DNA from 2 places in the Clostridium chromiireducens genome. Region 1 is predicted to be linked to the other one. Evidence: a T-box and tRNA genes for the amino acid it is inferred to sense, from the RefSeq annotation. Region 1 holds a T-box; the other holds one or more tRNA genes.
The links. The T-box of region 1 lies ahead of D2A34_RS15665 (valine--tRNA ligase). A T-box ahead of a tRNA ligase gene usually reads a tRNA of that ligase, here a tRNA-Val.
Positions count from the first base shown of each region.

Region 2: it has a tRNA-Val gene. The T-box ahead of D2A34_RS15665 (valine--tRNA ligase) is inferred to sense a tRNA for this amino acid. The anticodon was not compared.

Region 1 covers NZ_QXDJ01000003.1:900,864-904,278, reverse strand. Annotated here, with positions in the region: gene D2A34_RS15670 (Lsa family ABC-F type ribosomal protection protein) at 1-1,323, shown strand, start outside; T-box leader at 1,433-1,731, shown strand; gene D2A34_RS15665 (valine--tRNA ligase) at 1,974-3,415, shown strand, end outside.
Region 2 covers NZ_QXDJ01000007.1:70,628-74,042, reverse strand. Annotated here, with positions in the region: gene metK (methionine adenosyltransferase) at 1-601, opposite strand, end outside; SAM riboswitch class I at 980-1,078, opposite strand; tRNA gene D2A34_RS22430 (tRNA-Tyr) at 1,196-1,280, opposite strand; tRNA gene D2A34_RS22425 (tRNA-Thr) at 1,293-1,367, opposite strand; tRNA gene D2A34_RS22420 (tRNA-Val) at 1,395-1,470, opposite strand; tRNA gene D2A34_RS22415 (tRNA-Tyr) at 1,478-1,562, opposite strand; tRNA gene D2A34_RS22410 (tRNA-Thr) at 1,575-1,649, opposite strand; tRNA gene D2A34_RS22405 (tRNA-Val) at 1,677-1,752, opposite strand; tRNA gene D2A34_RS22400 (tRNA-Tyr) at 1,760-1,844, opposite strand; gene D2A34_RS22395 (hypothetical protein) at 2,006-2,407, opposite strand; gene yyaC (spore protease YyaC) at 2,504-3,034, shown strand; gene mreB (rod shape-determining protein) at 3,088-3,415, opposite strand, start outside.

The sequences.
Region 1 (3,415 bases):
GGAAAGTATGAATATAGGGGAAATATTTCAGCTAATGTAACTTTTGAATATTTTCCTTATGAGGTACAGGAACAAGAAAATCTCACTATAGATATAATAAAAGAAATCAGTCCAAATTCAATGGATTGGGAAATAATTAAGGAATTATCATTCTTGGATGTAGACGATGATGTTCTATATAGACAATTTTATACTCTATCAAAAGGAGAGCAGACTAAAGCTATGCTTGCTGCTATGTTTTTGAAGGAGAATTCATTCCTACTTATTGATGAGCCCACAAATCATTTGGATGCTGATGCTAGAAAAAAACTTAGTAATTATTTGAGAAAAAAGAAAGGTTTTATTCTGATTTCCCATGATAGATATTTTTTGGACAATTGCATTGATCATGTTCTTTCTATAAATAAGACAAATATAGAAATACAAAAAGGTAATTTTTCAAGTTGGTGGGAAAATAAAAAAAGGCAGGATGGATATGAGCTAGCAGAAAATGAAAAACTTAAAAGAGATATTAATCGTTTATCGGAGTCTGCCAAGAGAACAAACAGTTGGTCAAATGAAGTGGAAAAATCAAAAAAAGGAACAACAAATTCAGGCTCTAAGATTGATAAAGGTTATGTTGGTCACAAGGCTGCTAAAATGATGAAACGTTCCAAGTCAATCGAAAACAGGCAGCAAGCTTCTATTGAAGAGAAGTCTAAGCTCCTTAAAAATATTGAAAGCTCCGACAGCCTAAAAATTTCCCAACTTGCTTATCATAAAAATAAACTTGCGGAACTAGAAAATATTTCAATTTATTATGGTAATATCCTTGTTTGCAAAGATGTTAGTTTTAATATTGAGCAAGGGGATAGGATTTCAATTAAAGGTAAAAATGGTTCAGGCAAGTCAAGTATTATCAAGCTTATTTGTGGTGAGGATATAAAATATACAGGTACTTTCAGAAAAGGAAGTGAGCTTAAAATATCGTATGTATCGCAAGATACATCGCATCTTAAAGGCAACTTAACTGATTACGCTTTTGAAAACAATATTGATGAAAGTCTTTTTAAAGCAATTTTAAGGAAACTTGATTTTACAAGAATTCAATTTGAAAAAGATATGTCATCTTTTAGTGGCGGTCAAAAGAAGAAAGTGTTAATCGCAAAAAGTCTTTGTGAGAAAGTTCATTTGCATATTTGGGATGAACCGCTTAATTTTATTGATATTATCTCTCGTATGCAGATAGAACAGTTACTGCTTGAATATTCACCGACATTATTATTTGTGGAGCATGACAGCGAATTTTGCAAAAATGTTGCAACAAAGTCCTTTGAGTTTTAGCTGGTCTGTTTACGGATAAAATAGTAAATAAATTATATAATAGAATTTATCTAAAAACTATTATTGACAAAATTTATACAATAATATATCATGATAAGTAAATTAATATATAAAAGCATTGAAAAAGAGGAGTAAAAATTTTAAGGCATTAAAGGAAACTCAGAAAATAAAATTGAGGAGTACAGTTCTTTAGCTAAATCATAGATTTAGAAAAGACTAGCAAGAGAGAGGGAGTAGCTGAAAACCCTTATGCAAGAAATTTTGAAGGTAGCTTTTGAGCTTCTTTAGTGAAATAGTAGTAGCTAAAGACGGTTTATCTGAATCGTTATTTGAATTAAGAGTCCATTAAGACATGTTATAATTGTTTTTGTGGAAATAAAGGTGGTACCGCGAGCTTTCGTCCTTTTTTGTGACGAAGGCTTTTTTTGCATTGAGAATTCAAAAGTGAGAATCAAAATTTTATATTTTGTTCTTCGAACTTTCCCTGTGGGCATCTTTGATTTGGTTATTCGAAAGCCCCAGCGAATGAATGTGAGTCGGGTTTCCATATTTCAAAAGTAAAATTAATAAACCTAAAAAGGAAAGTTTAATTTAAACTCCTTGGAGATATTTTTACAAATGTTAACTGAACTAAGTTTGGAGGAATGAAAATGTCAGAAGAAATGAAAAATATATCAACAACCTATGATCCTAAAGAATTTGAAGATAGGATTTATAAGAATTGGGAAGAAAAAGGCTACTTTACACCACTAGTTGATAAAAGTAAAAAGCCATATACAATAGTTATGCCACCACCAAATATAACAGGTCAGCTTCACTTAGGGCATGCCTTTGATGACACGCTTCAAGATATGCTTATAAGATTTAAGAGAATGCAAGGTTATGCAGCATTATGGCTGCCAGGTGAAGACCATGCATCTATTGCAACTGAAGTTAGGGTTGCGAACATGCTAGCTGAACAAGGCTACGATAAAAAAGAAATGGGAAGAGAAGCATTCCTTGAAAAAGTTTGGGAATGGAGCGATAAGTATAGAGCTACCATAAGAAATCAAGTTAAAAGACTTGGGGTATCAGCTGACTTTACAAGGGAAGCATTTACAATGGATGAAAATCTTAGTGCAGCTGTAAAGCATGTATTTGTTAAGTTATATAATGAAGGCTTAATTTATCAAGGAAATAGAATTACTAACTGGTGTACTCATTGTCAAACTGCGTTATCAGATGCAGAAATTGAATATGAGGAACAAGCAGGGCACTTCTGGCACATTAACTACCCATTAGCTGATGGCAGTGGTTTCCTTGAAATTGCTACAACAAGACCTGAAACATTACTTGGAGATAGCGGTGTGGCTGTAAATCCTAATGATGAAAGATATAAGCATCTTATTGGTAAAACAGTAATATTACCATTAGTAAATAGAGAAATTCCTATAGTTGGAGATGACTATGTTGATTTAGAATTTGGAACTGGTGCTGTTAAAATGACTCCTGCACATGATCCTAATGACTTTGAAGTTGGAAAAAGACATAACCTTGAAATTATAAGAGTTATGGATGATCAAGGTATCATAAATCACTTTGGTGGAAAATACCAAGGATTAGATAGATATGAAGCGAGAAAAGCTATTGTTAAAGATTTAGAAGAGTTAGGACTTTTAGTTAAGGTTAAAGATCATGCTCATAACGTTGGTACACACGATAGATGTGGAACTACTGTAGAACCAATAATATCTAAGCAATGGTATGTTAAGATGGAAGATCTGGCTAAGCCAGCGATAGAAGTAGTTAAGAATGGAAAAACTAAGTTTGTTCCTGAAAGATTTGATAAGATATATTACAATTGGATGGAAAACATTCAAGATTGGTGTATATCAAGACAATTATGGTGGGGACATAGAATTCCTGTTTATTACTGTCAAGATTGCGGTGAAATGATGGTACTTGAGGATGCACCAAAAGCATGTACAAAATGTGGAAGTACTAATTTAAAGCAAGATAATGATGTTCTTGATACATGGTTTTCTTCTGCATTATGGCCATTTTCAACACTTGGCTGGCCAAATAATACAGAAGACTTAGAATATTTCTATCC
Region 2 (3,415 bases), on a different contig from region 1:
TCTCATCATGTTGTGTTGATATAACTATAGTATCTATTCTCTTAGGTACATTATCTTCATATTCAACAGTAACTTGAGTTTTACCATCTGGTCTTAAATAATTTAAAGTACCATCTTTTCTTACTTCTGTAAGTCTTCTTGATAATTTATGAGCCATGTATACTGGAAGCGGCATAAAATCCTCTGTTTCATTAGTCGCAAAACCAAACATCATACCTTGGTCTCCAGCTCCAACTGCCTCTACTGCATCTTTTTCACCTTTTCTTGATTCAAAAGCTTCATCAACACCCATTGCAATATCGGCTGATTGTTCATCTATTGATGTGATAACTGAGCAAGTATCACAGTCAAATCCGAATTTTGCTCTATCATATCCAATTTCTCTTACTGTTTGTCTAACTACCTTTGGAATATCAACATAACAATTTGTTGTTATTTCTCCCATTACCATAACCATACCTGTAGTAGTGCATGTTTCACAAGCAACTCTAGCAAGTGGATCTTGTGTCAAAATAGCATCTAATATAGCATCAGAGATTTGGTCACACATTTTATCTGGATGCCCTTCTGTAACTGATTCTGAAGTAAATAATCTTCTCATTTTGTTCTCTCCTTCACTTATATATGTATCATTTTATTTTATACATATATTATTTTATTTTAAAAAACTTATATCTACTTATTATATTTTAAATACAATATAAACCAAATTAAATTACTCTTCTCCATTGATTTCTAATATTTTTTACTTTAATAATTAAGCATGCGTAAACTTAATTATATCAAGTGAAACTTGATTCAGGTGGAGCTTATTCTTCATCTGAATCTTAGTTGAAGTTATACCTTCAAGGGGTGCCTCGTCTAGGGTCGTTCCACTGTTAGCAACAATCTTAATAGGGATTAGGAGCATTACAGTTGCTAGACATCAGATAAATAAAAAAAGCTCTTCGATAAGAAGAGCGCGATTTTAACAATCATTTTCTTATCTTGTAGAAATATCTACAGGAATTGGCACCTTATATTAATACAGGTTGCCGGGTTTCACAGGGCCCTATCCCTCCACCTCTCTTGATAAGAGTTACATAATTTAATTTTCAAAAATATTTTATCATAGCATCCATAATTAGTCAATATTATAACTATCTATTATTATGCTAATATTCAATAAAAAAGAATAAACTATGTTTATTCTTTTTGGTGGAGGAAGATGGATTCGAACCATCGAAACGAAACGTAACAGATTTACAGTCTGCCCCCTTTGGCCACTCGGGAATTCCTCCATATTATTTTGTTGGAGCTGGCAATAGGAATCGAACCTACAACCTGCTGATTACAAGTCAGCTGCTCTACCGTTGAGCCATGCCAGCATGTTTATTTGATTATATTTTTTAAGATGGTGGGCACAACAGGGCTCGAACCTGTGACCCCCTGCTTGTAAGGCAGGTGCTCTCCCAGCTGAGCTATGCGCCCATCTTAATGGTGGAGGAAGATGGATTCGAACCATCGAAACGAAACGTAACAGATTTACAGTCTGCCCCCTTTGGCCACTCGGGAATTCCTCCATATTATTTTGTTGGAGCTGGCAATAGGAATCGAACCTACAACCTGCTGATTACAAGTCAGCTGCTCTACCGTTGAGCCATGCCAGCATGTTTATTTGATTATATTTTTTAAGATGGTGGGCACAACAGGGCTCGAACCTGTGACCCCCTGCTTGTAAGGCAGGTGCTCTCCCAGCTGAGCTATGCGCCCATCTTAATGGTGGAGGAAGATGGATTCGAACCATCGAAACGAAACGTAACAGATTTACAGTCTGCCCCCTTTGGCCACTCGGGAATTCCTCCATATTGTTTTGTTTGTTGCACTTGTCGTATTGCTAATCAACAATGATTAGTATATCTGCAAAGTGATTTTATTTCAACTCTATAATTACTCTTTTTAGCGAAATTATCCCCGGATTACTTCATATTTCTACATCATACTTCCATTTAACATAGTAATCTAATTATTTTTTTATTTTTTCATTTATTCTCTTTATATCTAAAAATGAAGAGCTTAGTTGTTCCAGTTTATTGTAATCCTCACTCGAAAGTCTCTTCTTTAAAAGCTTAAAAGCATTTATTACTCCTTTTTCCTCATCAGGTTCTTCATAATATTCTTTTATTCTTCCCATATCTAGTGCTGATAGTTTTTTCATTATTTGTTCTAATTCTTTCTTATTTTCAGGTGATAATTGTTCCAATATTTTTCCTTTATTTACTTTATATATTGATTTTGTATATGACACCACCGTTTCAACATCTTCTTTTTTTGCACTCATTTGACCCTGTGGTTCCCAGTAAAATACTAAATAAATATTCATTATTACTGTGATAAATAAAAATAAACCTATTAAATACTTCTTCATAAATACCTCCTTTATTACTATTAATTACCATTTATATTTTTTTTATACTATCTTCTTTCTATTCCTCATATATATCTATAAAGGGGGTATATATTCTTGATGAAACCAGATATTAATCTTAAATTTAATTACAATCTAACTTTAGAAATTAAAAATTATATCACCGAAAATACGGTAATAGTTTGCATTGGTACTGATAAATGCATTGGAGATTGTCTTGGTCCATTAGTTGGAACTATACTAACTGAGAATTTCTTCCCCCTACCTGTTTATGGTACCTTATCTTCTCCAATTCACGCCTTAAATATAGATGAACGCTTAAGTGAAATACAATCCAATCATCCTGATGCATCTATTATTGGCGTTGATGCTTGTTTGGGTGATGAAGACGACATAGGTGAAATTCGCATAAGAAATTACGCAATACATCCAGGTAAAGGCGTGGGCAAGGAGCTTCCAGAAGTCGGAATTGCATCAGTTATTGGTATTGTTGACTCTAGCGACAATGCCGAATTCTTCTTTTCTCGCAGTATAAGACTTTCTTTTATTATGGATATGGCTAAGATTATATCCAGAATTTTTATGGAAGCCTATAACTTAAATCGCGGGCAATTCCCAACCATTTAAAATTTCATAAAAAATAACAGCCAAAATTACTTATTTTGACTGTTATTTTTCTGCTATTCTATAAGCACTATTTGCTGAGAGTTTACATCTCCATCCAACTTGTCTATGTAACTAAGTACTTTACCAGTTCCTTTAGCGACACACTCTACAGAATCTTCAGCAACCATTGCCGCTACTCCTGTCTTAAATTCTATAAGCTTATCTAATCCGTGTATTAACGCACCTCCACCGGTCATTAATATTCCTCGTTCGATTATATCTGAAGCCAATTCAGGTGGTGTTTTTTCTAACACTTTTTTTACTGTGTCAACTATTATTTCTACAGGTTCTTTTATTGCATTTCTTATCTCTTCTGTTGTAATTTCTACTTCGTCTGGTAAT